3 regions of the Peribacillus sp. NPDC058075 genome follow, and region 1 is predicted to be linked to each of the others. Evidence: riboswitches for the same ligand, from Rfam matches in the RefSeq annotation. Region 1 holds a riboswitch; each other region holds the start of a gene.
The links. Region 1 has a riboswitch for cobalamin ahead of ACFVS1_RS16490 (ribonucleoside-diphosphate reductase subunit alpha). Riboswitches for the same ligand answer to the same signal wherever they lie in the genome.
Positions count from the first base shown of each region.

Region 2: another riboswitch for cobalamin. It lies ahead of ACFVS1_RS20050 (ABC transporter substrate-binding protein); the one in region 1 lies ahead of ACFVS1_RS16490 (ribonucleoside-diphosphate reductase subunit alpha).
Region 3: another riboswitch for cobalamin. It lies ahead of ACFVS1_RS10550 ((2Fe-2S) ferredoxin domain-containing protein); the one in region 1 lies ahead of ACFVS1_RS16490 (ribonucleoside-diphosphate reductase subunit alpha).

Region 1 is NZ_JBHVSL010000001.1:3,318,463-3,328,963, reverse strand. It holds gene ACFVS1_RS16535 (HAMP domain-containing sensor histidine kinase) at 1-158, shown strand, start outside; gene spx (transcriptional regulator Spx) at 215-610, opposite strand; gene modB (molybdate ABC transporter permease subunit) at 858-1,511, shown strand; gene ACFVS1_RS16520 (GNAT family N-acetyltransferase) at 1,473-1,952, opposite strand; gene ACFVS1_RS16515 (hypothetical protein) at 2,068-2,559, shown strand; gene ACFVS1_RS16510 (cold-shock protein) at 2,757-2,954, shown strand; gene ACFVS1_RS16505 (hypothetical protein) at 2,996-3,163, opposite strand; gene ACFVS1_RS16500 (flavodoxin domain-containing protein) at 3,277-3,714, opposite strand; gene ACFVS1_RS16495 (ribonucleotide-diphosphate reductase subunit beta) at 3,686-4,738, opposite strand; gene ACFVS1_RS16490 (ribonucleoside-diphosphate reductase subunit alpha) at 4,784-7,081, opposite strand; cobalamin riboswitch at 7,220-7,400, opposite strand; gene ACFVS1_RS16485 (manganese-dependent inorganic pyrophosphatase) at 7,694-8,623, shown strand; gene ACFVS1_RS16480 (hypothetical protein) at 8,723-8,869, opposite strand; gene ACFVS1_RS16475 (SulP family inorganic anion transporter) at 8,955-10,412, opposite strand.
Region 2 is NZ_JBHVSL010000002.1:467,547-478,047, reverse strand. It holds tRNA gene ACFVS1_RS20060 (tRNA-Arg) at 1-9, opposite strand, end outside; gene ACFVS1_RS20055 (polysaccharide deacetylase family protein) at 236-1,087, shown strand; cobalamin riboswitch at 1,176-1,348, shown strand; gene ACFVS1_RS20050 (ABC transporter substrate-binding protein) at 1,514-2,479, shown strand; gene ACFVS1_RS20045 (FecCD family ABC transporter permease) at 2,442-3,497, shown strand; gene ACFVS1_RS20040 (heme ABC transporter ATP-binding protein) at 3,504-4,976, shown strand; gene cbiB (adenosylcobinamide-phosphate synthase CbiB) at 4,973-5,938, shown strand; gene cobD (threonine-phosphate decarboxylase CobD) at 5,913-6,986, shown strand; gene ACFVS1_RS20025 (bifunctional adenosylcobinamide kinase/adenosylcobinamide-phosphate guanylyltransferase) at 6,959-7,534, shown strand; gene cobS (adenosylcobinamide-GDP ribazoletransferase) at 7,531-8,322, shown strand; gene ACFVS1_RS20015 (histidine phosphatase family protein) at 8,280-8,897, shown strand; gene ACFVS1_RS20010 (bifunctional adenosylcobinamide kinase/adenosylcobinamide-phosphate guanylyltransferase) at 8,813-9,277, shown strand; gene ACFVS1_RS20005 (cob(I)yrinic acid a,c-diamide adenosyltransferase) at 9,292-9,876, shown strand; gene ACFVS1_RS20000 (ECF transporter S component) at 9,879-10,373, shown strand; gene ACFVS1_RS19995 (ATP-binding protein) at 10,370-10,501, shown strand, end outside.
Region 3 is NZ_JBHVSL010000001.1:2,122,797-2,133,297, reverse strand. It holds partial or broken gene ACFVS1_RS10585 (alanine/glycine:cation symporter family protein) at 1-596, shown strand, start outside; gene ACFVS1_RS10580 (YozQ family protein) at 774-992, shown strand; gene ACFVS1_RS10575 (energy-coupling factor ABC transporter ATP-binding protein) at 1,096-1,941, opposite strand; gene cbiQ (cobalt ECF transporter T component CbiQ) at 1,960-2,736, opposite strand; gene ACFVS1_RS10565 (energy-coupling factor ABC transporter substrate-binding protein) at 2,723-3,034, opposite strand; gene ACFVS1_RS10560 (energy-coupling factor ABC transporter permease) at 3,036-3,779, opposite strand; gene ACFVS1_RS10555 (hypothetical protein) at 3,814-3,972, opposite strand; cobalamin riboswitch at 3,956-4,151, opposite strand; cobalamin riboswitch at 4,355-4,545, shown strand; gene ACFVS1_RS10550 ((2Fe-2S) ferredoxin domain-containing protein) at 4,697-5,065, shown strand; gene cobJ (precorrin-3B C(17)-methyltransferase) at 5,080-6,717, shown strand; gene ACFVS1_RS10540 (sirohydrochlorin chelatase) at 6,736-7,680, shown strand; gene cobK (precorrin-6A reductase) at 7,677-8,447, shown strand; gene ACFVS1_RS10530 (precorrin-8X methylmutase) at 8,460-9,107, shown strand; gene ACFVS1_RS10525 (cobalt-precorrin-5B (C(1))-methyltransferase) at 9,113-10,225, shown strand; gene cbiE (precorrin-6y C5,15-methyltransferase (decarboxylating) subunit CbiE) at 10,209-10,501, shown strand, end outside.

The sequences.
Region 1 (10,501 bases):
GAGGTGAAAACAAAAAGCTGAAGGTACGTGGGTTAGGTTTGGGACTGCCATTCAGTAAGATGCTCGCAAAAGCGCAGAAGGGAGATCTTGTGCTTAAGGATAGCGATGAACATGGCACCACCTTCACGATTGTCATAGAGAAAGCGGATAAGATATAAAAAAAGGGTTGTCCGATGTAATGGACAACCCTCTTATTATGCAGAATGTTAACTGATTAAGCCAATTGGCTGATTGCACGCCATAATTGTATATGACGGACCTTCCTTGGAAGGAAGCGTCCCATTTCTTCTTCATTGTATCCTGCATGCAAGTTCTTATGGTCGAAAATGATTGGCCGGCGAAGTAAATCCGGGTTATCTTGAATAAGTTTGCAAAGATCATTGAGTGGTGTATTATTTATATCGATATTCAGGCTTTTAAATTTTTTGGAACGGGTTGAGATGATTTCATCTGTCCCGCCTTCCGTTTTACGTAAAATCTCTTTTATTTCTTCTATAGAAAGAGGTTGGGAATATAGATTACGTTCATTAAAGGAAATTTCGTTCTTCTTAAGCCAAGCTTTTGCTTTACGACAGGCTAAACTGCTTGGGGTAGTATAAATGGTTACCATTAAAATCGACTCCTTCAAAGTTTTCAAGTTTATTGGAATGAAATTATTTTTATATTTGTGATACTCTTACTTTAACGTTCCTTTGTGTCAGCAAGATGTCAAGAAAAATAAACTTAAAAGTTATTTTAAAAAGAAAGGGAGAAGATGAAATGGAATCTGCCTTTAATGAAAAAGAAACGGTTTTGGTAATCATGCCGCAAAAGTACCCGCATAGGCCGTTATTTAACAGTGATGCGCGGATGGTATCATGACAGGGGATTTTTGGTCACCAGTCAGGCTATCGATACAAGTAGCGGGACTGTCGGGTATCCTTGTTTTCATTTTAGGAATTATCCTAGCGCGAATGATGGCTAAAAAGAAATTCAGGGGAAGAGTGCTGTTGGAAACAGCGTTTTTATTGCCGCTCGTTTTGCCGCCTTCCGTCGTGGGGTTTTTATTGATTGTGATTTTTGGCAAGAGTGGAATCCCGGGACAATTCATTGAAAGGGTTTTTGAACAGCCCCTGATGTTCACGTGGTGGGCGGCGGTCATTGCATCTACTGTGGTAGCGTTTCCGCTTATGTACCAATCCGCTAAAACAGGCTTTGAAGGTATAGATGAAGAAATTGAAAATGCAGCAAGGGTTGACGGGGCCGGCGAGTGGAGATTATTCCTGAATGTATCCCTTCCATTGGCAGTCAAATCCATCGTCACTGGTGCCATCTTGAGTTCTGCGCGTGCATTGGGGGAATTCGGGGCCACACTCATGTTTGCCGGAAACATTCCCGGACAGACACAAACCATACCGACCGCGATTTATATCGCCATGGACTCCGGGAATATGACATTAGCCTGGCTATGGGTTGCCGTAATCATTGTCATTTCATTCATTATGCTTTTTATCGTGACATACATAAAATGAATGCTGTTTCTCGAATATGCTTATGAAAAAGAGAGGTGCGGCTTCTACGTCCTCTTTATGGATGAATCCGTTTTTTTCATAAAGGTTCCGTGCAGGCAGGTTCATTTTACCGGTCGAAACGGATATCTTTTCCCAGTCGCCGTGTAATTGAAGAGCATGCAGCAGTGCATCCGCGATACCCTGCCGAAAATAATCAGGATGAACGGCCATCCGGCAAATCAGTATTAGACCATTTTCTTTTGTATAAGATATTGCACCCGCTAAGGCACCACCCTTTAAAAAGCATAGAAACGTTTCATGACAATGAATGAATTGTTCATATGTTTCCAATAATGGAGGGATATCGGCAAAGCCGATCATATCCGCTTCCACCTTATAGGATTCTTTCTGAAGTTTAAAAAGCTGCCGGCCATAATCGGAGTCCAGGTCCCGAATTGTCATGATCAATCAAATCACTCCCTTTCATTACATTATAATGGAAGTGAGGGATTATTGTTTCCAATCAGTCTATGTTATAATCGACAAACAATATGAACTAATGAAATGAGGAAGAAATTTGTTAACATTTGAAGAAAAATTGAACATCATTGAAACTTTTCCGGAATTACAGCGAAAAGACGTTTCATTGGGACGTGTGAACTTCCATTATCCAGATAGCGTCCAAGAGAAAAAAATCGTCGTTCAGCACTTGCATCCCAATGGAAATGGATTCGTTTACGCAGGGCATATGAGAAAAAAAGACACTGACCGTAAAGGGTTTATCAATATACGTGACTATAATGAAGCAGAATTGAAAGAAATTATCCAAAAAAGCGTGGATTACCTATCTGAACCTCCGGTAGAATTCGAAGAAGAGGAAAACGAGTTCGCCAGGTTGGAAGGGGCATGGATTGGCCCTGAAAAGCAAGAGCTTACACTTGAAAGGGAAGACCTGCTTTGGAATGTTTATTCAGGGTCGAATCTTGAAGAGTGTTTCGAGAGTCCGGTAGAGGCGGAGCGCTACTTATTGGACGAAGGCTTCCGACAAAGCAAGAAGAGGAATATGTAGAATTTTAGGATAATTTGTCGGTTGATTTACTGCGATAATCTTGTTTTTTTACGATTTTCCATGATATAATATGAGTAATTATTTTTGTTCGGAAAAGTTTGATAGAAGGATTTACTGTAATAGGATTCCTCTTGAAACATTATCCAGAACCAAAAATAGTAATAAAATGGATTTTTCCAAACACAGGAGGAACTATCATGGTACAAGGTAAAGTAAAATGGTTTAACGCAGAAAAAGGTTTCGGTTTCATCGAAGTTGAAGGCCAAGACGATGTATTCGTACATTTCTCAGCTATCCAAGGAGAAGGCTTCAAAACGCTTGAAGAAGGCCAAGAAGTTTCTTTCGAAATCGAGCAAGGCGCTCGTGGACCACAAGCAGCTAACGTTCAAAAATAATTGAACGCATATAAAAAAAAGACTCCGATTTTGGAGTCTTTTTATTTTTCCTTCATTTCGGCGATTTCCTTTAATGCCTTGTCCAATTTTTCTTCGATCCGTTTAGAACGATTAAAATGCCCTGACAGGAAAAACACGATGAATATAATGAATACTGCAAGCACTAGCATAAAAAGGATAGGAAGGAACTGGGTTATATTTTCAGTCATTGGATATTATCTCCTTTTTTCTTCCATTATACTTCATGCTTACGGCTGCTATGATAGAGGGAGTCAAGTTTTTTAAAAAAAGGGGATATACGAACATGCAAATCCCCTTTCATTCAGTTCTGGAATAGCGAGACGAACTTTTGAAGTCTGGGCAAGTCTGATTCTTGATACATCTGTTCTATCTTTAATGTCACCAATAACTGGCTCTTGGCAAATAACATGTCCCGGAAATGATCGACGGCCCCACAAAAATGATGATAGTTGGTTTCACCAGTGCCGAAGACTCCCGTTTTCAGATGAGCAATAGGCAACTGTTCCAGTTCTTTATAAAGGGCTGCTGATTTAGCGGGAAGCTCTCCATTGCCCCATGTATAGGTGCCGACGATCAATGCATCGTAATCCGGCAATGTACGTAAATCGAATTCATTCATCCGATAAAGGAAAGCTTCAGGTAAAAGGGAAGCGACGGCTTCAGCAAGCGCTTTTGTATTGCCGCCGGCAGAATGATAGACAATGGCAACTTTACAGCTCATCGAACCCATTACTGGCATTTACTTGACTGTATGTCCTTGACTTCTGTTCGAAGAAATCGGTTTTCGTAAGTCCGATGGATTCATCATCGAACGTTTTGATCCATGGCATCGGGTTCTCGCCATATTCTTTATACAAATTTTCAAGGCCTAGCATACGTAATCGTTTGTTGGCGATATATTCGATGTACTCATTGAATTCTTCCAAATCAAGATCGGCTTTGGTTTGGATATCTTCGAGCATATATTCAGACCATTCCTTTTCGAGTTCGACTGCTCTTTCAATCGTCGTATAGATGAACTTCGTGTTTTCTTCATTATTTAACTCAGGATATTCATACATCAAGATTTGAATGAGCATTCCAATGAAATCGAAATGGACCATTTCATCGCGATGAATATAGGATATCATCGTAGCGGAACCGGTCATTAGATTTTGGCGTCCTAAATTATAATAAAAGGCGAAAGCCAGATAGAAATAAATCCCCTCAAGGTTCGTTGAATGGATCAGTGCCTCGAATAAATGCTGTGGGCTGGGATCGTCCACGAACGTTTGATAAGCATCAACGATCGGTTGGTTACGCTTAATCACTTCAGGATGCTCTTTGATGCGGTCGAAAAGCTGTTTTTGCTTGCCTACCGGAATCAAGGAAGCAAGGATATAGGAATAAGATTCATTATGGATTGATTCCTGCTGGGCCATGTTGGCCAGGATAGCTTTTGCCGCCGGATCTTTGATGTACCGAAGGATTTCTACTAATGTTGGCGTTTGAAGACTGTCCATTCCAGCAATCATCGTAAGGATATCGAGAAAAGCATCCTGGATATCTTCGTCCAATTCGCCCCACTGCTTTTTATCCTGAATCATGTTCACGCTCGAAGGCTTCCAAAAGTTATTGATGAGCTGTGTATAGGTATCATAGAATTTTTCATACTGAATATCATTCCAAAGGAGGAAGCCTGAAGCTTCTCCTTTGAAAACACCGGTTGCCTTGGTTGGATGCGTCGGTTCGAGCATCCGGATTTTTTTGATATGATTGGTCATTCGTGAAAACTCCTTTAAGAATAGATTACTGAATCATCAATGTCGTTAACTTGAACAGCTTTCGCAGGCATTGTCATATTCGGAAGAAGTCGAACGAACATAATACGTTGATTTCAACCCGCTTTCCCATGCCGTTAAATGGATATCCAACAGGACCTTCGCTTTGATTGTATTGTGTACATACAAATTAAAGCTGATTGCTTGGTCAATATGGCGTTGTCGGGCTGCATTTTGCCTGATGCTTTCCAGTTGGTCCAAATTGAATCGCGTTTTTTTATAATATTCATACGTATTTGGCGTCAAGCCTGGTGCGGTCACCTTGAATTTGAAGTTTTTCTTTTCTTCGTAAAATTCAATTTCATACAAAGGGTCAATGCCATCCGTGGAATTACCGATTTTGGCTGTCGATGAATTGGGAGCAATCGCCATTAAATATCCATTACGGGTCCCGTGTTCCTGCACGTCTGCTTTTAAATCCATCCATTTTTGATCTGTATAGTCACGCAGATCGAAATAGTCCCCTGTATGCCAATCAGATCCTTCAAAATATGGGTACGATCCTTTTTCCTTGGCCAATTCGTTGGATGCCTTGATTGTTAAGTAAGCGATTTTTTCGTATAAAGCATCGGCATATTGAACAGCCTCATCGGATTCCCAATAAATATTCTGTGTGGCAAGTAAATGGTGCCATCCAAACGTTCCTAAACCAATTGCCCGGTAACGTTTATTCGAGATGGATGCTTGTTTGACAGGAAGATTATTCACATCAATGACATTGTCCAGCATACGGATCTGAATGGGAATCAATCTTTCCAAAACATCGCTGCCCACCGCTCGTGGCAGGTTAATGGATGAAAGGTTGCAGACAACGAAATCGCCGCTTTTACGAACCACAACAACATCTCCATCTTCTGTTTCATATTCATCCGTGATCGTCGAAGGGCTTAGGTTTTGGGCAATTTCCGTACAAAGGTTAGAACAATAAATCATACCTTTATGTTTATTGGGATTTTTCCGATTAACTTCATCGCGGTAGAACATATACGGTACGCCTTCTTCTAATTGAGAAATCATGATGCTTTTCATGATGTCCATCGCATTGATTTTTTCAAAGCTATAGTTTGGAAGCGTGCCATTTTCTGCGGCCTCGACAGCAAGTGCATAATGATTCCTGAAGCTTCCTTCGCCTTTCTTCTCGTCATAAAGATCTTCAAGTGAAAATCCGAGGGTTTGCTTAACGGTATGCGGATCGAAAAGATACCATTCTTTTCTGTCGCGTACAGCCTCCATGAATAAATCCGGTATGCATACGCCTGTAAAAATATCATGGGCTTTCAATCTGTCATCCCCGTTTTGTGTCTTTAAATCGAGGAAGCTCATGATATCTTTATGCCAGGCATCCAAGTAAATCGCGATGGCCCCTTTACGTTGACCCAATTGATCGACACTTACAGCTGTCTGGTTGAATAGTCGAATCCAGGGCGTCGTGCCGGAACTGTTTCCAGAGAAACCCCGGATATCGGAACCAAGCGAGCGAACCTTACCAACGTAAAGGCCGACACCGCCGCCGAATTTAGATACTTTTGCTGCATCGTAGTTTGATAGATAGATGCCGTCAATGGAATCTTCAATTGCGTCGATAAAGCAAGAGCTTAACTGTCCATGTGTTTTACCTGCATTGGAGAGTGTGGGAGTCGCAACGGTCATATAAAGGTTGGACATGGCCCAGTATGCTTCTTTTATAAGTTGCAGGCGGTGCTCCGTTTTTTCCATTCGCATGATTTCCATCGCGATGATCATGAAACGTTCTTGCGGCAGTTCGTAGACCTTGTCCTTTTTTGGGCGGGCCAGATAGCGGTCGTTCAATAAGTAGATGCCTATGTAAGAGAATAATTTATCTTTTTCCGGGTCGATCATCGAACCCAATTCCTCAATTTCCGCTTTTGTATAGGAAGATAGCAGTTCGGGTTTATAAATTGGATAACGCTGACCTTCCGAGAGATGGGAGAGTTCTGTGATCAGCTCATAGAACGGCCCATAACTCTTGCCTTCATAACCTCGATTGGCTTGTGCATCCCTATACATTGTATTCAACAGTTCTGCTGCAGCAACGAATGTCCAATCCGGAGCATCGATATCCACACCTTCAAGAGCGAGCTGAATCAGTTTTTTTGATGCCTGTTCTTCGGTTGAGTCACTTTTGCGATCCAGCCATTTTGTAAAACGCTTTTTGAACTTTTCCATATCGAGACGGCCTTCGAATTCCTTCGATAACATCTCAAGCTGGATGGATTTCGTTTCTGTGTCATTTTCACTTATGGTAGAGTTATATGTTTGAGTCATGAATAATCCTCCTTGTTAACTTCCGCTAAAATAAAAAAACCGCCCAAAGAATTGAGCGGATCAAACGATAGAATAAAGGAGCCATGAAAAAATAGCCGTTATACTATCGTTTCATCATCTCAATCCCCGAAGAATAAGAAACGTGAAAAATTCAAGGCAGGTCTCCTGACTCATGATCATCCTACTTTGAGTCCTTCCCGTATAGAGATCTATACAGTGGGTTTCTCATTTCGTCACATTTACAGTTGCGGGGACAGTTCCGGGTTTACACCGGATTCCCTTTTCAGCCATCACTGGCACCTTGGATTATAATAAATTCTATATATAGTTATTGGTGTTGTTTATGTAATCAATATCTAGTATTTCTGCTTATATTATCGTAAGCCATATACGATCATAATTCAACTAATATATTTGAAAAAAACCAACCCTTATCTATTGACAAAGTGATGGCAGAGGGTGAAGTAATGAAAGATTTTATTGGGGAATGGATAATTCAAGCGCTGATTTTACGCGATTTTGTGTTAAAATAAAGTGTCTAGTAAAGTTGGCTCTCCCTTATTGCGGTGAGGGGATTCACGGAAAAATATTTATGAAAAAGGGGATAAAATCTTGGAAAAAATATTAGTTTTTGGACATAAAAACCCGGATACAGACACAATCTGTTCGGCAATCGCTTATGCAGACCTGAAAAAGCAGTTAGGTATCAACGCTGAACCAGTTCGTCTGGGTGAAGTGAATGGTGAAACTCAATATGCATTGGACCAATTCAAATTCGATGCTCCCCGTCTTGTGGAAAAAGTTGCAGGGGAAGCTGATGGCGTAATCTTGGTCGATCATAACGAACGCCAGCAAAGTGCTGAAGATATTGACCAAGTCCGTGTGTTGGAAGTTATCGACCATCACCGTATCGCTAACTTCGAAACGAGCGATCCTTTATATTACCGTGCGGAACCAGTTGGCTGTACGGCAACCATTTTAAATAAAATTTATAAAGAAAACGGCATTGAAGTTCCTAAAGCAATCGCAGGTCTTATGCTGTCTGCCATCATTTCCGATTCTTTATTGTTCAAATCACCTACATGCACGGAACAAGACGTTGCAGCAGCTATGGAATTGGCTGCCATTGCGGGTGTCGACGCTGAAACATATGGATTGGAAATGTTGAAGGCTGGAGCTGACTTGAGCGACAAAACGATTGCTCAGCTTATCACTCTTGACGCAAAGGAATTCTCCATGGGAATGGCTAAAGTGGAGATAGCACAAGTCAATGCTGTTGATCCGAACGAAGTCCTTGCCAAGCAAGCTGAATTGGAAGCGGCGATTGAAGCGGTAATCGCTGTGAAGGAATTGGACTTATTCCTATTCGTCGTAACGGATATCCTGACTAATGATTCTGTTGCCTTGGCTCTTGGTAAAGCAGCTTATGCAGTGGAAAAAGCATACGACGTTTCATTAAACAACAACATCGCCGTCTTAGAAGGCGTTGTATCGCGTAAAAAACAAATTGTGCCGGTCTTAACGGACGTATTCAGCAAGTAATAAATGAAAAGGGATGCTCAATAAAAATTTTGGGCATCCTTTTTTGTACATGCAAAAAAAAGACTCAACCATCCATCAAGGGTGTTTGAGTCTTTTTTCTTAATTCAAGGCTTCCTTTTCTTTTTCATAGGCGATGACAATCAATTCTTTATTGGCTTCCTCGCCTAGTTTGCTTTCAAAGCTTTTCAGTTCATTCAATAAATCCGGTGACAGATTTGCTGCTGTATAATCCTGCTCGGGTGTCATGCTTTTCGCTCCTTTCAAAAGGAAATGATTCATGTTATCTATTTTGTCGGTTTGAAAAGTTTCTATTCAGTAGAATGTTACTTCTTCAAGATATTTTACTTTCGGACGTGGCGAGTTTTTCAAGCAATGACGAACTTTCTTGATCGAGTCCTTGCACTTGGACAGGTATTCCAAGAAGCTGATATTTATGGATAACCGTATCAACAGCACCTACCGCTGAATCATCCCAAATTTTGGAGTTGGTGAAGTCGATCACGATTGCATCGGCCTTTTCCTTGAAGTCAAACTTCGAAACAAAGTCCTGGACAGAAGCGAAAAATATTTGTCCGCTGATACGATAAGTGATTTTCTTAGCCTGGATGTCTTCCGTTTTCTCTACCGCCACTTTAGAAATTTTAGCCGAGAAGAAAATCATGCTCAAAAGCACTCCGGCAAATACCCCTTTTGATAAGTCATGAGTATAAAGAACGATGAGGACCGTCACGATCATCACGGCTGCATCCGACTTAGGAGCTTTAGTGAGCCTCTTTAGGGAAGACCAGTCAAAGGTCCCGATTGAAACCATGATCATGACTGCGACAAGTGCAGCCATTGGTATTTTAATAAGGACATCATTCAATACCACGATTAATACCATAAGGAATGCGCCCGCTACAAATGTCGAGAGCCGGCCCCTTCCACCCGATTTAATGTTGATACCGGATTGGCCGATCATCGCACATCCTGCCATGCCTCCAAAACATCCGGCGATGATATTCGAAATCCCCTGGCCTTTGGCTTCCTTATTTTTATTACTGTCCGTGTCAGTCATCCCATCGACAATTTGAGCTGTCAATAACGATTCAAGCAACCCAACAAACGCAAGGGCAATGGAATAAGGGAAAATGATCGCCAAAGTTTCGAAGGTCAAAGGGATGTCTGGAAGCATGAACATCGGAAGCGCCTCGGTCAATTGGCCCATATCCCCAACCGTCCGTACCGTAGCCCCTGTGGTAACTGCAACGATCGTCATGAATATGATGGCGACAAGTGGTGAAGGTATGACTTTCGTGATCATCGGAAAAAGATAAATGATTGCTAATGAAACGGCTGTCATGACATACATGATCCATGTTTCGCCCACGAAATGGGTGAGCTGTGCCGTGAAAATCAAGATGGCTAAAGAATTCACAAAACCAGTCATGACCGGCTTCGGAATGAACTTCATTAATTTCCCGATTTTTAAAACCCCTAGTAAAATTTGCAGCAAACCAGTCAATATTGTTGCAGCAAGTAAATAGTTCAAGCCATGATCTTTAACAAGGTCAACCATGACGAGTGCCATTGCGCCAGTGGCAGCCGATATCATTCCCGGCCTCCCGCCGACGAAAGAGATGACGATGGCAATGCAGAATGAGGCATATAGACCAACCATTGGGTCAACGCCGGCAATGATCGAAAAGGCAATCGCCTCGGGAATCAATGCCAAGGCAACGACAATTCCCGATAGAACATCTCCTCTAACGTTGCCGAACCATTCCTGTCTGTATGCAGATATATTCAAAGAAACACTCCTTCTTACTTTATATATGTGTGTTCATTTCTTTTTTATCGCACTAAATTATAGCATGAGTCCTTCTTTCAATCTATATG
Region 2 (10,501 bases), on a different contig from region 1:
TACTGGGACATATACAAAAGTCGACGACTTATTTATTATATTTCTTATAGGCAAACTTTTCAAGCTAATCGCACATACTTATGAAAAAAAAATCCTCATAAATGCTTAACAGGTCACTAAACTCTCGTCTTTCCCTTTTTTTCATTTAATGGAATACTTTATTAATCTCTCGTTTTCTGGTACTATTTCACTATAAAAAAATAGGAGAATGATAGTGGGGAAAAATAGAGTTTTAATGATGGCGGCATTGCTGGGAATTTTGATTTTACCTGGATGCTCACAAGGGATTTTAGAGGGGATAGGCACAAAGACGGCTGTACCGATTGCGGAAGATGAAATTGAAGTGGCCGAGGCCGCCGAGAATGGGACCGGGCAGGATCTGGAGGGACAAATCGATACGGGAGACTGGATAACGGCCGAGTCCCCGGTCCAGCTTCCGATATTGATGTATCACAGCATTTCTGAAGGCAATGGCCTTCGGGTTCCAAGGGAGGAATTCCGTTCACAGATGGTTTGGCTTCGGGAGAATGGTTACTATACATTATCCCCTGAAGAAGCATTCCTCGTTTTAACCGAGAATCGGATGCCAAGTGAGAAGTGCGTCTGGCTTACTTTTGATGATGGCTATACAGATAACTACACGGAGGCTTTCCCGATATTAAAAGAAAATGATATGAAAGCAACTGTCTTCATGATCGGGAAGTCCATTGATAAAGGTCATCACCTGACTGAAAATCAAATGGTGGAGATGAGCAGGAATGGGATTTCGATCGAAAGCCATACTATCAAACATTTGGAGCTGAACCGCATGACGGCAGAGCAGCAAGAGGCTGAAATGGTCCAGTCGAAGGAGCTAATCGACCGTATTCTCGACCAGGACACGACAGTGCTTTCTTATCCGGTTGGCCGATATAACGAAGAGACTCTCGGGCTGTCAGAAGAAGCTGGATACAAGATGGCAGTCACGACCGAACCTGGGGGAGCTTCAAGGGAGCAAGGGATGCAAGCCCTGCATCGGGTTCGGATTTCACCCGGGTTATCAGTCGATGGGTTTGCGTCACTGGTTGAAAATGCCTCTAATCATTGAAGGTGGATGGCACATTTCGAACTTGTTCAGAAAAATCATATAATAATCGATTCTTACATGGTGTATAATGAAGGCAGTGAAAATTATATACATACGAACGATTTGGTGTCGTAATGACTTAAAAGGGAAGCTGGTGAAATGCCAGCGCGGTCCCGCCACTGTATATGGGAGCTGACGGCTGTGTACCACTGTATGAGATATGGGAAGGTGCCGTTGACGATGACCATGAGCCAGGAGACCTGCCAAAATTCGTACACCTGTAACCTACGCGGATGGGAAGGTGTGTGGCAGACCCTAAAGAAGTCCGTAATGAAATTGTTGCCATACAAGCACCTTCCGTTTAACGGGAGGTGCTTTTTGTTTTGGGGCATCTTCCGGGATTATTAGGTGGAAAGAAATTAAATAAAAAGATTGTGGGGAATGAAAATGAAGAAAATTTTTGGTCTGATACTGTTGATGTTGCTTGTTGCAGGCATGATGGTCGGCTGCAGTGACACTACTGATGAAGGAAAAGAAAAGCAGCAAACGAATCATGCTCAACACGAAGCTTTCCCGATTACGATTAAAGATGCAACTGGGGAGAAAGTAACGATAGAACAAAAACCGAAGAAAATCGTTTCATTGATACCAAGTAATACGGAAGTGGTCTTTGCTCTTGGTTTGGGTAAAAAGGTCATTGGTGTTTCCGACAATGATAATTACCCGGAAGAAACGAAAGATATAGAAAAAGTCGGCGGAATGGAAATGAACACGGAGCTGATTGTCTCCATGAAGCCTGACCTTGTTCTTGCCCATGCATCAAGTGCCCATAATTCGAATGAGGGTTTACAGCAGCTTAAGGATGCTGGAATAGATGTCCTCGTAGTCAATGATGCACAAAGCTTTGATCAAGTCTATGAGTCTATTGAAATGATTGGAAAGGCAACGGGCGAACATGATAAGGCAAACGAAATCGTTGCGGATATGAAAACGAAGCTCAAGGATATCGAGGAAAAGGCCAAATCCGTAAAGGAAGAGGATAGGAAGACCGTTTTAGTGGAAGTTTCGCCGTCACCTGAAATATACACACCGGGAAAAAATACTTTCATGAATGAGATGCTTCAAATTATTTCAGCTGATAATGCTGCTGCTGAATTGGACGGTTGGGCAAAAATTGATGAAGAGTCGATGATTGCTGCAAATCCGGATGTCATCATTACAACATATGGTTATTATACGAAAGACGCAGTAAGTGAAGTGAAGGGCCGAAAAGGATGGCAAGATGTAAATGCCATTAAGAATGGCCAAGTCTTTGATGTCCATTCTGACTTGGTGACCCGTTCCGGTCCACGCTTGATAGAGGGAGTAGAGGAACTTGCCAAATCAGTCTATCCGAACCAATTTAACAACTAAATGGACGTTTGCTTATTTAATTGCGTTGTTTATTTTGTTATTCGCAATGACGATAGGCATTTCCTTTGGTTCGGTGTCAGTACCGATTCCCGTACTTTTACAAATAATCGGCAAGGAGATCTTTCATTTGCCGATTTCTGCTGATCCGGATGTGATGCTGACGAATATCGTGATGAACATCCGCTTGCCGCGTGTATTGCTTGCGGGTTTGGTCGGGGCATCGCTTGCGATTGCGGGCGCGGCATTTCAAGGGCTGCTCCGGAACCCGCTCGCTGATCCTTACACATTAGGCATTTCATCAGGAGCATCGGTCGGCGCCGTATTGACAATATTCTTGAATATATCATTGCCGCTCATCGGATTTTACACTCTTCCGGCATTGAGCATCTTATGCTCAGTGCTCACGATGCTCTGCGTATTGACCTTTGCAAAAAAAATGGATCGATCGATGAAAGTGGAAACGATCATTTTAACGGGAATCATTTTCAGCTCGTTTTTAAGTGCCTTCATTTCATTGATGATTGCGCTGACGGGTGATGAATTAAGACAAATCATCGGCTGGCTGATGGGAAGCGTTTCAATGCGCGGATGGAATTATATTGCAATCATTTTGCCGTTTTTTATTCTTGGTTCGTTGATCTTGATCATGAATACAAGCGAATTGAATGCGATGACTTTCGGGGAAGACCGGGCAAAACACTTAGGAGTGAATGTTAAGCGACGGAAAATGTGGATCTTGATAGCCGGTTCGACATTGACGGGGGCAGCGGTTGCTGTTTCAGGGGCGATTGGCTTTGTGGGATTGGTCATTCCCCATTTTGTCCGAAAGATATGGGGACCTGACCATAAACATTTGCTTCCGCTGTCATTGCTGATAGGAAGCGGATTTCTAATTTTGGCTGACTTTGTAGCACGGACGGTCATTGCCCCATCGGAACTGCCGATCGGGGTGATCACCTCACTTATCGGGGCACCTGCATTTGCGCTGATTTTATTAAAGAGACGGAGAGAAGGGTAAAAACGAATGCTTGAAGTTAAAGGGTTAACAGGTGGATATGACAACAAAGCTGTTTTGGACTCTGTCTCTTTTGATGTACATAAAGGAGAATTATTCGGGATTCTTGGTCCTAATGGCAGCGGTAAAACGACGCTTTTAGGTATGCTTAGCGGGGTGCTCGATTATAAGGGCGGAAGCGTACGGATAAGAGGTAGGGATTTGCAGGATTATTCGTCAAAACAACTTGCACAGGTCATTGCTGTGCTCCCTCAGCATTCCTCATTAGCTTTCTCCTATACAGTAAAAGAGACGGTCTCACTTGGGCGATATGCTCATCAATCAGGTTGGTTCCATAGTTGGTCCGCAGAAGATGAAGCGATTGTCCAACGGGTTATGGAACAAACGGGCGTAGCCGATTTTCAGGATCTGCATTTTGAACGATTATCAGGAGGGGAGAGGCAGCGGGTCCTGCTGGCACAGGCACTTGCTCAAGAGCCTGAAATCCTTTTTTTGGATGAGCCTACGAATCACTTGGATCTTTCCTATCAAAAAGACCTTCTTGATTTAATGAGGAAAATGGCAAAAGAGCAGAATTTGACCGTTATTTCAATTTTCCATGACCTGAATTTGGCTGGGTTATATTGTGATCGGCTGATGTTGCTTGAGAAAGGGAAAATTCAGGTTGTTGATGTGCCGAATGAAGTGCTCCAGCAGGAACGGATTCAGGGTGTATATCATACGACGATCGAGAAACATCCACATCCCGCCCTTCCGAAACCGCAGATGTTCATCGTTCCGGAAAAGCATGTCCATGATACTATCTCATTGGAAATCGATGAATCTTATCTGACAGTCGGACCAGAGATGATTCAATTGGATTCTCCGATCCCGCTTAGAACGATGTCTTCCGGAGTGACTGGTTCGGGGACGGGCTGGCATAAATATTTTGTGAATAGGCACGTACATCATGGCTATGATTGCGAGGATCATCATGTTGAAATGGCCGAATATTTAAAAGCTCATGGTTTTGAACCTCAGGAGACGGTAGGGATGATGACAGCTGTCTTTCTCGACACGGTTGCTTTCAAGCTTTTAAGAGTTGAAGATTTCTCTGTTTTCATTATCGTGACGGCTGGTGTAGGAAATGCCATCGACGCTTCTTTAGCTGACCGGCATTCTTGGAGTTCCGCTCCGGGAACGATCAATACATGGATATTCGTAAATGGACATTTGGCAGAAGAGGCTTTCATCCACAGCATAGTTACTGCAACCGAGGCAAAAGTAAAAGCGCTTCATGATTTGCATGTACTGGATAAGGTGACAAATACATGTGCAACAGGAACATCGACCGACAGCATCTTGATTGCGGCTGCTCAACGAGGGGCAAAGCTTCAATATGCAGGCACCATCACTCCGTTAGGGAAGCTGATCAGTCGCGGTGTATATGATTGTACAGTGGAAGCATTAAAGAATAATCGGAAACGGATTGAGGATTTATGATCTATCATCATCTTTTTGCGGTTACGCTGGCATTTTTCCTTGATCTATTAATCGGTGATCCGCCAAATTGGCCGCATCCAGTCAAATGGATAGGAACGTCGATAAGCAAGCTCGATCTGGCATTCAATAGAGGGGCATATAAGAAACGGAATGGACTCTTCATGTTGATCATCGTCTTATCGGCGGTGTTATTGATTACGGGTCTTACCGTCTATTTGGCTTATCTTATCCATCCTCTTGCAGGTATCCTTTGGGAAGCTGCTGTCATTTCTACTACGATTGCTCAAAAGGGCTTGAAGCAAGCCGGGATGGATGTTTGCCTTCCGCTTAATGAACGAGATTTTCCTGAAGCGAGGCTAAAGCTTTCCTATATCGTGGGCCGTGATACGGCTGATCTTGATGAATCCGAAATTGTCAGGGGCACCGTGGAAACTGTAGCGGAAAATACCAGCGATGGGATTACGGCCCCCATGTTTTGGGCAGCTATTGGCGGTGCGCCGCTCGCTATGGTGTACAGGGCAATTAATACCTGCGATTCCATGGTAGGGTACAAAAATGACAAATATGGGCAATTCGGCTGGGCTTCAGCCAAGCTCGATGATATCGTGAACTGGATTCCCAGCCGCCTCACCGGTTACCTGATGTTACTGAGCTCAAAATCCCGCTATCATGGATTTGGTGCCAGATGGAAAATATTATTCAATGACGCAAAAAAACATCCAAGCCCGAATAGCGGGTGGTGTGAAGCAGGCGTTGCTGCGATTTTGGGAATACAGCTTGGAGGCCGTAATATGTACAAAGGAATTGTTTCCGACCGTGCGAGGATGGGAGTTCCGCTTGTTCGATTGGAAGCAAAACATATACCAAAAACGATTACCATCATGCATCGGTCATCTTTTCTATTTCTGCTGATGCTATGGCTAGGGGGGCTTATTCTTGATATTACCTTCTCATGGCTCTAATCCTCATTATCTTTATGAAGCGCTGAAAATCAAGATGCCTGAAGCGGTTCTCGACTTCAGTGCTAACATCAACCCATTGGGTCCGCCTTTACGCATAAAGGAACAGTGGTCTGGGTTTTTCGAAGGAATCCTTCAGTACCCGGATCCGCATGCCATTGAACTGACAAAATCCATTGCAAAAAAAGAAGCTCTTCCTGAGCAATCCGTTTTGGTGGGGAACGGTGGTGCTGAAATAATTATGCTGGTAGCGAACGGATTAGCCAATCAAAGGGTGCTGATCATTCAGCCGTCATTTGCGGAATATGCTGAAGCTTGTTTGGCATCAGGATGTAAGGTTGATTTTCACCAGCTTGATGCTCCTGAGTGGCAATTGGACTTGGAGCGATTGATTCCGCGATTACCCGAATATGATGCAATTTTCTTATGTACGCCTAATAATCCTACGGGTGTTTCATTTAATCGGGATGCAGTCAGGGAATTGATCATGGAATGCCAAAAAGCGGATTGCCTGGTAGTCTTGGATGAGGCTTTTTATGATTTTACGGAAGATGCCTTTAGTTATGCTGCTTTAATCAATGTATTTCCACATTTACTTATTCTTAGATCAATGACTAAAATTTTTGCAATTCCGGGTTTGAGACTAGGCTACTTGCTTGCGACACCTGACATCATAAAACGGGTAAGAAACTATAAGCCGCATTGGAGCGTCAACCACGTGGCGCTTGAAGTGGGGAAAATCTGTCTTGCAGAAGAAGCCTATATGAGAAAAACAAGAGACTATATTGCATGGCAAAAGCAAAAACTATTCCGGTTTTATGAGGAGCAAGGGTTGAATGTCTCCGCTAGCACAGTTAATTTCTATTTGGTGAAGGATGAATCTCTATCCCTTTTCGCCTTTTTGCTGAAAAAAGGAATCGTACCGCGCCATACCTATAATTTTCCGGGTTTGGACGGAGTGTGGCTTCGGTTTGCAGTGAAGGGTGAACATGATAACGAAGCACTGATGGAGGGGGTAAGACAGTGGAGAAAGCAAGGCTCTGTTTTATAACCGGGGGTGTCCGTTCAGGAAAAAGCAGCTTCGCAGAAAGAAAAGCATTGGAGTTCGCGCTCCAAACGAATGGGAACTTGCATTACCTCGCTTGCGGCCGTGTCAGTGATGTTGAAATGGGTGAACGCATCCTTAGGCATCGTAAAGATAGAGAAAGCAGCCCGATTGCTTGGAAGACCTCTGAATACGCAACGGATATTACAAGAATAGGGGCTGACATTGATCATGAATCCATCATTCTGCTCGATTGTCTGACAACCCTGCTTGATAACGAGCTATTTGGCCCTGGCATTCCGCTTGAAGAAGAATTCTTAAATAGTGTTTTTTCAAAAATCATAACCGGGATCAATGAGATAAGAAAACAATCCAGCTGTTTAATAGTCGTGAGCAATGAATTGGTGCAGGAACCGATTTTTCAGGACGATTTCCTCCATATATACGGAAAAACACTGGGCCTGCTTCATCAAACGATCGTCGGGCAGGCCGATGAAGCCTATCTAGTGGAAGCGGGAATTCCATTGCGGAAGAAAGGGTGCATGCAGGAATGAGCGGAGTGATCGGATTTTTAATTAACCTGCAGTTCTTTACGGTCTTTCCAATAAAGAAGCAGCTTCCGATGGAGAAGAAATATATTCACCGTGCCATTCAAACCTTTCCATTAGTAGGTCTTTTGCTAGGCTTGATATTGGGCGGCGTTTTATATGCACTAGTGGAATGGACCCCATTGTCATCGCTTGCGATTGCCTTTTTCCTTTGGTTTTTAACGATGGCGTTAACGGGTGGTTTGCATCTTGATGGCTGGATTGATGCAAGTGATGCTTTTTTTTCCTATCAGGATAAGAATAGGCGTTTGGAAATCATGAAGGATTCCAGGACAGGTGCATTCGGTGTCATCTCTGTCATAGTCCTATTGGCCGCCCGGTTTCTATTTATCTATGAAATTGTCCAAAGGGTAAATGAATGGACATACTTCTTGATCATAGCCCTTCCGCTCTTAAGCAAATGTGTGATGGGTTATTTACTCATCCGGATGCCGCTGGCTAAAAAAGAGGGGCTCGGTGCTTTTTTTCAAAGTGCAGTAACGAAAAGCAGTTTGCCCATTTATTGGCTGTACATCCTTGTAAGTCTGGCGTTTGCCTGGGTCATCGATTTTAAGCTTGTCACCTTATTTTTCATCATGTGCCTGGCTGCAATGGTTTTCCTGGTTTATATAAAACGTAAAATCGTCAGTTGGTTCGGTGGGATAACGGGGGATGTACTGGGGGCATCCGTGGAAGGGGTTGAGCTTTGGTTATGGCTGATATTGTGGCTATTACACTACTTCGCCATGGGCTGACAGTAGCAAATGAACGAAAGGCCTATTTAGGCTGGACGGATTCTCCATTAAGTATCGAAGGAGAAAAGGAAATATGGGACTTAAGGGGTTCTTACCCACAGTATGAAAAAATACACAGCAGTGATTTGCCCCGCTGTGTGGAAACTGTACGACTTCTGTTTCCGAATGCAGTTCCGGTCAAAAACGCTTCGTTCCGTGAGATGAACTTCGGCAATTGGGAAGGGCGGACGTATCATGAGTTGAAGACAGATGGAGATTATCTTAATTGGCTGGAACGTCCCATGGAGGCACTGGTGCCTGGGGGTGAAAGTTATCCGGCATTTTCCGAACGTGTGAATAATGGCTGGAAACAATTGATTGCCTGTAAGGAGAACCGATTTGCCCTAATGACGCATGGAGGGGTAATTCGTGATTTATTGGTCCGCTATGCCCCGCAGGAAAAGTCTTTTTTTGATTGGGGAATTTCCCATGGCAGGGGATATGAGCTGATATGGGAAGACCGGAACAGCTTAAGGAGGGGAGAACGCTGCACTTTGTTACAGGAGGCGCCTATAATGGCAAAACCAAATGGGTAAAGCAATTGTATGATATGGAAAATGATGTCCTTTGGCTTTCCGGTTATCGAAAAGAACGGCCGGAATTGATTGATTTCCAAGGCAGGACCGTTGTATTGCAAGGGTTGGATGCATGGATTCAACAAGATGCAGAAAAGATGGATTCAGATTCGATTCGAAAAAGATGGAAGGAAATCATGGCTGATTGGCGAATATGGGAGAAAGAAAGAGATGAACACAATTGCATTGTGATCGGTTCTGATATTTCCAAAGGCATTGTCCCGATCGAAGCAAAAGATCGCAGATGGCGCGATGCCTGCGGATGGGTCTTTCAAGATGTAGCATCCATATCAAAGCGCGTTGATATCATCTGGTATGGAATTAACCAGCGAATAAAGTAGAGGAGGCAATTGGGATGAAAATCTATACACGTACAGGGGATAAGGGACAAACAAGCGTAATCGGAGGTCGGCTTGATAAGGATGACATCCGAGTTGAATCATATGGAACGGTGGATGAGGTGAATAGCTATATCGGTCTTGCGGTGACTGAATTGGATCCTGCGATATTTACGGATATACTGGCCGATCTAGAGAAAATCCAGCATGAGTTATTTGACTGCGGCGGAGATTTGGCAACCGTTTCCGAGAAAGCCCCACAAAAGCTGACGGATGAGGCCATTACCTATTTGGAAGAACGAATAGATGCCTTCATACTTGAAGCGCCGGAATTGGAAAAGTTCATCCTGCCTGGCGGCTCAAAAGCGGCTGCAACCATTCATATTGCCAGAACTGTTACAAGAAGGGCAGAACGATTGGTCGTTTCATTGATCAAGTCGGGTGCGGCTGTTTCACCATTATCACTTCAATACTTAAATCGTTTGTCGGATTACTTCTTTGCTGTTGCACGTGTGATCAATTTCCGTCTTGGTGTGAAAGATGTGGAGTATATCCGCAGCGCAAATGTGTTCCGTGGAGGGAAAAGAAAGGAAAAAGAGTAAACATGGACGTAAGAAAAATTAGTGCAATCGCTATATTCATTGCCTTATCGGCGGTAGGGGCAATGATTAAAATCCCTTCCCCGATCGGGAGCATCGCTTTAGATAGCTTTCCGGCCCTTTTGGCGGCTGTCATACTTGGCCCGGTATCGGGGGCTATTGTAGCTGGGCTTGGTCATATCATTTCAGCGTTCATCGGCGGCATGCCGCTTGGGCCATTCCACTTTTTGATCATGGTCGAAATGGCAGTCTTGGCATGGATGTTTGGCATTTTATATATACACGGAAAAAAAGTAGGCGCATTTTTCCTCTTCTTTATCGGTAATGCCTTCGTTTTAGCCCTGCCTTTCGCATTTCTGATCAGCCCTGGTTTTTACACGTTATTGGTGCCGGGATTAACGGCAGCGACGGCGGTAAATGTAGTATTGGCTGCCCTTTTACTGCCACGCTTGGAGCCTGTTTTGAAAAAAATGATTTTTAAAGATGGACTCGTAGAATGAGTGATTCGTTGATTTTGCCATTTTCCGAATCAGATTCATTGATTGTTTCTAGTGATAATAGCGGCGGTATCGGGCTGAAAGAGATGGACCTTGTCCATGTCCCTTATGAGGTCATTGGCTATTATTCC
Region 3 (10,501 bases), 1.2 Mb from region 1:
CAAATGCTGGTGCCACGGCTGATGTCAGTCATCCCGTCAAGCAAGGTCTCATTCAGTCTCTAGGTGTTTTTGTCGATACGCTCATCATTTGCAGCTCGACAGCCTTCATCATTTTGTTTTCAGGTCTTTATACATCGAAGGAAACGGATGGAATCGTCCTTACCCAAAATGCCCTTGGAACGGCATTGGGATCGTGGGCCGGTATTTTCCTTGCCATTATTGTCCTGTTATTCGCTTTTAGCTCCATTGTTGGCAACTATTATTATGGAGAGTCGAACATCGGCTTCATCAATGAAAATAAGGTTTGGCTGAATATCTATCGTATCGCAGTCGTAGGGATGGTGATTTTCGGTTCGCTTGCCTCACTGGATTTTGTTTGGGGACTGGCTGACTTGCTGATGGCCCTTATGGCCATTATCAACCTGATCGCCATAGCATTATTAGGGAAGATTGCATTTGCTGCACTGGCGGATTATCAAAAACAAAAGAAAAGTGGGAAAAATCCTGTCTTCCATGTGAACAATATTAAAGGTTTGAAGAATGTGGAATGTTGGGGTGACCCATCCGATTATGTGGATGGGAAGAAGGAAGCCTAAACTCTCAATAAGCTTACATGTAAAGTCCTTGAAAGGGGATTTTACTTGTAAGCTTTTTTTCCTTTTTCCTCCTTTTTTTACATGATTGAATATTGCTTCATTTTTTACACAAAATACCTTTGACTTTTATAATGCTGTCAAAATGTTTGGATAATTTAAAAACTAGGAGTGAATAAAATGGATAGCAAGCAATCAAAAAATGAATCTTCAGAAGTTGCCGGAAGAATATATGATGTCAGCGATTATAAACGGGAAGATCCATTGTCCTCTGGGCTGGCCAGAACTCACGAACAAGTCTCCGATACTTATGCGGAAGGCGAAATAAAGGCAGTCATTGATGATGTAAACGGAAAAGATATTGAAATTGCAAAAGAAAGATCTAAAGAAGAAAGGTAATAAAATATGATTTTTTAGAAAGAATTATGGCCTCTATTTTATAGAGATCTCGGTTTTCTCCCCTAGCTTTTGGAAATATGAACAAGAGCTAGGGGATACTTAATTAATAAATTCTTTCTGTCTCCAACTTTTGAAGCAATTGTTCCTTCGTTCTTGGAAAAAAGTCCCTTTCAGCAGCGCTCCTTGATTGAAGTAGTGCTTGAAACATTTCAAAAACCCACGGTTTCTCCAGATGTGCCTGCAGCAAAACGTCTTCATCATGGAAAACGGAAATAGGATCCCCTTGGTATATGACCTTACCATCGTTCATGACAACGACTTCATCAGCCCATTGATAAGCTAAATTAACATCATGTGTTGATAGAATAATCGTTTTCTCAGTGTCGTGGATACTGTCCAGCAGAGCCATGATCTGTCTAGAGAAATAAGGATCCAATCCAGCAGTAGGCTCGTCCAAGAGCCAGACATCGGGTTCCATGGCGAGTATCCCCGCAATAGCGACACGTTTTTTTTGCCCAAGGCTCAAAAAATGGGTAGGTCTGTCTTTCAGTTCCGTTACTTCCGTTTGGGCCATTGCCCAATTTACTTTCTCCTGAACCTTCATTCTATCCCATCCTAAATTCATCGGACCAAACGATATATCCTGTTGAACATTAGCGGAAAAGAGCTGCGAGTCGGGATCTTGAAAAACAATCCCGACTTGCTCTCGTAATGATAATAATGACTTACGGTCATATTTCATTTTCTTGCCCTTAAATCTGATTGTTCCTGCCGTAGGTTGTAAAAGACCATTTAAATGGAGGAATAAAGTCGATTTGCCGGCACCATTATTGCCTAATAACGCTATCTTTTTACCATGTTTAATCGTTAGCGACAGTTCGTTTAAAGCGAACGTTCCATCTGCGAATTGATGGGTGAGGCCGTCTATATGAAAAATATGCTCGTCCATTGTTGGGTTGCCTCCAATTTACAAATATCCATTAATAAAGATTAAGCTTCCTAATATTACAATCGCGATCAGCCAATTGCGTGAGGAATATGTGTAACTATCCTCGATATAGGAAAGGTTCTCCTGATAGCCTCTTGCGTTCATGGCCATCGTCAATTGTCCAGAGCGCTGCAATACTCCTAAAAATAAAGACGAGATTAGTAATCCGAGAGTTCGTATGCCTTTCCTTAACGAAACATACCCCAGCCGTGAAGCTTGTGCTTGGTGAATGGCCAAAGCTGTATCTAAAAAAATAAAAATGAAGCGATAGGTCAATTCTATTAAATCGATCAATAAGGAAGGTACTTTAAATTTTCGCAGCACGGATAGGATGACGGTAATCGGTGTAGTTAAGGTAAGGAAATATAAACAGCTGATGCTGCCGAATACGACAGTGATCAAATTGGCCACTGTACCGACGCTGTCATCGCTGATGAATATTTGCCAGTTCCCGACCTTCCAGGACCACCATATATTCGATATCGATGTAAATTTATTTGTGAAAGAAAAAAGAATGGTAATGGTTCCCGATAGTATAAAAAATCCTGGCAATAGAAGTAATTTCAGATAATAGGAAAGCGGGATTTTTGCCGCAAAAATGATTAAAGCGCTCATCACCGTAAAAGTGATGAGCGAAACGGTCATATCCCTTACCGTTAACGAAAACAGCAAAAGGGAAAGTGCAAAAACCATCTTTTCCAACGGATGTACATCCTTTAGCCCATTGAAATAGGCATATTTATCAATGAGTAACATGCTTCGATTTTTCGGGAATTTCTTGTTTGGTTTGCTTATTCCTTTGTCTCGTTACACCTATGAAATAACCGATGAAACCAGCTCCGATTGCAGCTTGCAGCGCAAATAATAAGCTTTCGGTTTCTGCACCTGGCGGTTCCCAAATACTGTTGAACCATGGCTTGTATTCCGGATGGATCTTAGTGATGGCTTCCTCAGCTTCGCCGTCGGCACCGCCAAATTCCGTTCCTTGTTGGGTGATTAACGGTATGGTTGCAAGAATGACAACCAGGAAAAGCAGCAGTAGACTTTTTTTCATATTAACGGGCCTCCTTTGATAAAACTCGCAGCAATTTCAATTCACCTAGATTGTATTTTTTCAAGAAATTCATCACGACGACTGTCAATAACCCCTCACTGATTGCCAAGGGAATTTGGGTCAGGGCAAAAATGCCTGCAAATTTACTGAAAGAAGCCATGAATCCTCCTACCTCGGATGGAAAAGCAAGAGCAAGTTGAACGGAAGTGACTACATAGGTTCCCAAATCTCCAAAAGCAGCCGCCAAGAAAACGGCAAGTGAAAAAGACCACCCCAATTTAGTTGCGCCCTTGAAGACGAAGTAAGCAATGAACGGTCCGCAAACGGCCATGGAAAATGCATTGGCCCCTAATGTCGTCAAGCCTCCGTGAGCCAGTAAAACAGCTTGAAATAACAGAACGATGGAGCCGACGACACTCATGGCCAATGGCCCGAATAATATGGAACCCAAACCAACACCGGTAGGGTGTGAGGAGCTTCCCGTAACGGAAGGAATCTTTAGGGCCGATAAAATAAATACAAATGCACCCGATAGGCCAAGTATCATTTTAGTTTCTGGATTTTCCCTTACTTTGGACCTAATGGACCGGTAACCCAAGATTAAAAATGGAAGCGTCAAAGCCCACCAGAATATAGCCCATTCAATGGGTAAAAAGCCCTCCATGATATGCATGGCCATTGCCCGGTTCGGGACAAAAAGCAGTAAGATGACAAAATAAATGATTTTCCAATTGGTTCTTTTCATTCTTTCTCCTTTCAACACTTTTAAATTTTTCTGATCAATCTTGAGAAGAAAAGCAGCGCCCAACATAAAAAGCACTTCTCTCAAAGGAAAGAAGTGCGTAATGAACAGGAATTTTGCAGCATGAACCAACCATGGGCCATTCTGCCTGATCCGCACGCCCATCCTCGTAGGCTGAAACAGTTTCACGCTTCATGGCAGGTCTCCTGGCTTTGGATCATCATCCCATTACATCCTTCCCATCTCATTTGACAGTGGATTAAAGTTAAAGTAATAGGACTTCCCTTTACAGTGGCGGGACCGCACCGGATTTTCACCGGCTTCCCTTTTAAGCTGAATTCCGAGAAATTCAACACCATGAAACTTATGTAATTATTTTGAAAATTTTCTTGTATAGTGTACCATAAAGAAATAATTCCAGCTACACTATCTTTTTTTTTCGGACGAAGTTTGTTGCAAGGAAAGGATTTTAACTGGTTTTACACGATTAAACTTTTCTAAACAGTCGGAATAAACTATTGAATTTTGAAAAAGTTGTTATATGATAGATTAAGTTAGTTAGAAATGTATAATAAAACCAAATAATTCATTTTAAAAGTGCCCTTGTGTCAATAAGCAAGGGATAATAGGGAAATCGGTGAAAATCCGATGCAGCCCCCGCTACTGTAAACGCTGATGAAATTGTCGATAGCCACTGGCATTGTTGCCGGGAAGGGACAAAGTAAAATGAAGCGTAAGCCAGGAAACCTGCTTTTAAAATTGCATGATACTTTTCGGAGGGAAAGGTAGAAGGACTATGACGATTTTGGGAGGATTTGGCATGCTTGCCTTTGGCTCCTCATTCATATAGTTTTTTTAAACCTTGACTCTTATGTTAAGGTTTTTTATTTTGCCTTTTCCCTGAACGCAGGAGGAAGAAGATGACTACTTGGAACTTGAAGGGTACACATACACATCTGTTGATTTGTAATGGAAGCAGCTGCATGAAAAAGGGCGGGGAAGAAGTAACCCAAGCGATTCGCGATGAAATTACTTCAAAAGGCTTGGATCTGAAAATCCATACAACCAGGACACGCTGTAACGGAAGATGTAAGGATGCCTGCGTTGTGATTGCCTATCCGCAAGGAAACTGGTATCGAGTGGAAACGGCTGATTTCGGTCGGCAGATCGTCAGTAATATCGATGAAGGTGAGTTTGTTTCACAGATGATCTATCAATTCAATGATGGGGAAATGACACCTAATCCAGATTTTCCTGCTCATACGGGTATTTCAAAGAACAAAGCGTAAAAGGAGATGTCTTAATGAGTACAAACGGTAAATTATTCATCGTGGGCTTTGGGCCCGGGAATTTTGAACACATTACCAAACGTGCCGTCGAAGCCCTTCAAGAAAGTGATTACATCATTGGTTATAAAACTTATGTTGAACTCATTCAGGGGCTGCTTACAGATCAAACGATCATTAGTACGGGGATGACAGAAGAGGTATCACGTGCACAGGAAGCAGTGAAACAAGCGGAGCTGGGAAAGAAAGTGGCGGTGATTTCCAGTGGGGATGCCGGAGTTTACGGGATGGCAGGGTTGGTTTATGAAGTATTGATTGAAAAAGGCTGGAAAGAAGAAACTGGAGTGGGCATTGAAGTCATTCCTGGCATTTCTGCCATCAACTCATGTGCGTCTTTACTTGGGGCACCAGTCATGCACGATTCATGTACGATCAGCCTCAGTGATCATTTAACCCCTTGGGAACTGATTGCTAAAAGGGTTGAAGCGGCTGCGATGGCAGACTTTGTCATTGCACTTTATAATCCGCGCAGCGGCAGGCGGACCCGGCAAATTGTTGAAACACAGAAAATTCTCCTTCGCTACCGTTCGCCCGATACACCTGTCGGGTTGGTGAAAAGTGCTTATCGCGACAGGCAGGATATTGTCATAACCAATTTGCAGGAAATGTTGAATCACGATATTGGAATGTTGACCACCGTCATCATCGGTAACTCATCCACCTTTTTATATGATGACAAAATCATCACACCAAGAGGCTATCAGAGAAAATATACTTTGAATTCGGAAAAGCAAACATTGAAGCCGCATCAGCGACTGCAAAAAGAAGCGGAACCGTGGGCATTAGATCAAGAAGCCTTAACCGAGTCCGCTGGAGGAGTTGGATTGCTTACAAAAGCACCAGAAAAGAAGCCAGCTTCCTTTGAAATGGCAATGGAGGCCCTGGCAAGAGTCAAGGGTCAAACCGTTAAGCAATCCATTCAGCCGATTGTTCAGCAAAAAATGGAGTCGGTATTCGAACTTGCCGTTAGTCCAGGTGTGGCGAATAAACAATTCACTCCCAAGCAAATGATGACACTTGCGGAAGTTGTCGGGGAAAAGGGAACGATGGAATACACGCCAAATCATAAAATCGTTTTGAAGATTCCGACAACGGATCCGGAAGTCATTACGGGGAAATTGCAATCAGCAAACTTTCTTTTGTCGCCGATTGGAGATGTACTGACATTAAAAGCTTGTGATTTCTGTGATGGTGAAAAAGCGGAATCCATTCCTTATGCGGATGAAATACACAGGGTGCTTGGCGGAATGAAAATGCCCAAGGAACTGAACATCGGTTTTAATGGGTGTGGGATGGCTTGTTATAGTGCTGTGATGGATGATATCGGGATTGTCTTCCGAAAAGGGAAGTTCGACTTATTTCTTGGAGCTAAACCGGTTGGAAGAACAGCCCATCCGGGTCAGCCGGTTGCGGAAGGCATTGAACCGGAACAGCTTGTTGAACTGATCACGGACATTGTCGGGGAGTATAAGCAAAATGCTCATCCAAATGAGCGGCTCTTTAAATACTTCAAACGTTTGAAAAAGATACAGAATTTTTCTTATCAGGACATCGCTCCCAAAATAAACATAGAGCCTGCGCCTTGTGAAGACTAATCAAGAGGGGGAAAGTAAATGAAAGCAGTTTTGTTCGTAGGACATGGAAGCCGGTTGGCTTCGGGAAATGAAGAAGTCCGTCATTTTATTGAAAATATGATTCCGGCAATGGACGAGCGTTTCCTGGTGGAAACGTGCTTCTTGGAATTTGCGGCACCGAATATATCCAAAGGAATTGATAATTGTGTAAAACGAGGGGCTACTGAAGTTATCGTCATACCCATCATTTTATTGCATGCAGGACATTCGAAATTACATATCCCAGCTGAAATAGAGGATGGGAAAACCAAGTATCCAGAAGTGAAATTCACATATGGCCAAACGATCGGGGTCCACCATGATGTATTGACGATCCTGACAGACCGTCTGGAGGAAGCGGGATTCGATACGGCCACTGAACATTCTGAGACAGCGATATTGCTAATTGGCCGAGGTGGCAGTGATGCTGATGCAAATAGTGATATATATAAAATTTCACGGTTATTATGGGAAAAATTAAACGTGAAATGGGTCGAAACTGCCTTCATGGGTGTAACGGACCCGCACGTTGATGAAGGTATTGAAAGATGCATCCGATTAGGGGCAAAAAAAGTAGTGATGCTGCCATATTTCCTCTTCACAGGTGTGTTGATGGAAAGAATGGAGGATATGCTGAAAGGCTATCAAGAGCAATACCATGATCGAGAATTCACTTTGGCAAAGTATTTTGGATATCATCCAACCTTACAGAACATTCTGCAAGAACGAGTAATTGAAGCCAGTGAAGGCAGGTCAAGCGGCGCGCGTGATTTGGAAAACTATCGTAAACATGTCGAGGAACATGGACATGCTCACCATCATCACCATCACGACCATGATCACGACCATGATCACGACCATGATCACGACCACGACCATGATCATCACCACGACCATGATCATCACCACGATCATGATGGGCAAGTGGTGGGGACATCAAAATGATTTTGTTCTTGGCGGGTACAAGTGATGCAAGGGAATTAGCGATTGAGATGCAGAAGGTAGGGTTCAAGGTTTTGGCAACTGTTGTAACTGAATCGGCGGCTAAGAGTTTGCAGGATGCTGGGATATCCACCCGGATAGGCCGATTATCGGCAGAAGATATCACCTCTTTAGTCTCTGCAAAAGGTTTTCAGGCTGTAGTCGATGCAAGTCACCCATTTGCCGAAGAAGCATCCAAAAACGCCCTTAACGGAGCAAAGGCAGCAAATGTTCCTTATATTCGTTATGAGCGTGAAAGTCAACGGTTTCAGAATGATAAATTGATAGTTGTCCGTGATTATGAGGAAGCTGCCAAGCTTGCCGCTGCAAAACGGGGAGTCATCATGCTCACGACCGGAAGTAAAACACTATCCGTGTTCGCAAAAGAATTGGTAGGGCTCGAGAATACCAGAGTCATAGCGAGAATGCTGCCACGCATGGACAATATGGAAAAATGTGCACAGCTGGGCATCGAACAAAAAAATATCGTTGCGATTCAAGGGCCGTTTTCCAAAGAATTGAATAAAGCCCTATATGAACAATATGGGGTCACATTGATGATAACGAAAGAAAGCGGCAAGGTCGGTGCGGTTGATGAGAAATTGGAAGCCGCGTTGGAATGTGGAATTGAGACGATCATGATATCTCGACCGGATGTTGACTATCAGAATGTTCATTCCAGTTTTGAACTTGTCATTGCCGAGTTGAATAATCAGTTAAATGAAAAATAGGAGGAATACAAGATGGATTTTAAAACGGATTTTAAACCACTAACGGTAGACCCTGACAAAATATATGATTATAGCTTTTCAATCATCGCTGAAGAAATGGGGAATCATGATTTTTCTGAAGATGAATGGAAGATCGTCCGCCGGGTCATTCATGCTTCAGCGGATTTTGAATTGGGAAGAAGTGTCATCATCCATCCAAATGCCATTCAAGCTGGTGTGGAAGCCATTCGCAAAGGCAGACATGTCATTGCGGATGTGCAAATGATCGAGAGCGGTACAGGCAAAAAAAGATTTCAAAAACACGGCGGGGACGTTCATTGCTATATTTCAGATCCGGATGTGATGGTCGAAGCAAAACGTTTGAATACGACAAGGGCGATCATTTCGATGCAAAAAGCGGTAAAAGAAAATGAAGGGGGCATTTATGCGATCGGCAATGCACCTACCGCTTTACTTGAGCTCATTCGCCTTATTAAAGAAGGGATTGCAAAACCGGACTTAATCATTGGAATGCCTGTTGGGTTTGTTTCTGCAGCAGAATCAAAAGAGGAACTCGCTAAGATCACAGAAGTGCCATTCATTACGAATATTGGCCGAAAAGGTGGAAGTACTGTCACTGTTGCAGCATTGAACGCGATTTCCCTTTTAGCTGATAGTTAAAAAACATGGAAAAGAAAGTGAAAAAAGACCCCTCACAAATGCGTCATGGATATACGACGGGAGCATGTTCGACAGCCGTGACCAAAGCGGCATTGACTGCTTTGATCACGGGGGATGCACTAGAGGAGGCAACCATTTCCTTGCCAATCGGCCGAGATGCGACTTTCACTATTGAGAAATATGAAATATCGGAAAATGCGGTAAGTGCAGAAACGATTAAAGATGCCGGAGATGATCCCGATGCCACACATTTGGCCCATATCATCTCTACTGTCAGCTGGTCGGATGCACCGGGGATTATCTTGGATGGAGGGACCGGAGTTGGTCGTGTAACCAAACCCGGTCTTCCCGTTCCAGTTGGAGAAGCGGCGATTAATCCTGTACCGCGCAAAATGATTTTAACCACTGTGCAACAAACATTGGAAGAATTCAAGATCAATAGAGGAGTGAAAGTCGTCATCTCCGTGCCCGCAGGAGAAGAAATAGCGAAAAAAACATTAAATGGCCGCTTGGGGATTATAGGAGGCATTTCCATTTTGGGAACAAGGGGCACCGTCGTCCCTTTTTCCAGTTCCGCCTATATGGCAAGTATCGTCCAGGCTATCAGTGTCGCCAAAGCGAGTGGGTGTGAGCATCTTGTCTTAACGACTGGCGGGCGCAGTGAAAAGTATGCGATGGGCCTTCTCCAGGATTTACCTGAGGAAGCTTTTATAGAAATGGGTGACTTTGTGGGCTTCTCACTTAAGCAATGTAAGAGGCAGGGAATTAAAAAGGTATCACTGGTCGGCATGATGGGCAAATTCTCCAAAGTGGCCCAAGGTGTGATGATGGTGCATTCAAAAAGTGCCCCGGTCGACTTCGGTTTTCTATCGGAAATAGCCCAAAGCGTCGGAGCTGATGATGATCTTGTTCTTGAAATCAAGAATGCAAACACAGCGTCACAAGTCGGGGATATGATGTCAGCCATTAATAATTTTGACTTTTTTAATAAACTTTGTGAATCCTGCTGTCACTCTGCCATAAACCAAGTGAAGGGCGGCATTGAAATGGAAACAGCGATTTATTCGTTGAAAGGACAATTACTGGGAAGGGCTGTTGGAATTGAGTCAATCGATTAAATTAATCGGGATAGGGGATAACGGTCAGGAAAGCTTACTGCCTCAATATGCCCGATGGATAGAAGAAAGTGAAGTGCTGGTCGGAGGTGAACGGGTCTTATCCTTCTTTCCGAACTATTCTGGCAAAAAGATTGTCATAAAGGGCGGTTTGAAAAAGGTGGTGGAGCAACTGCAGGATGAAACTCGTCCAACAGTGGTTTTAGCTTCCGGTGACCCAATGTTTTATGGAATGGGAGGCTATCTTTCCAGCAAAATCAACATGGATGTTTACCCATA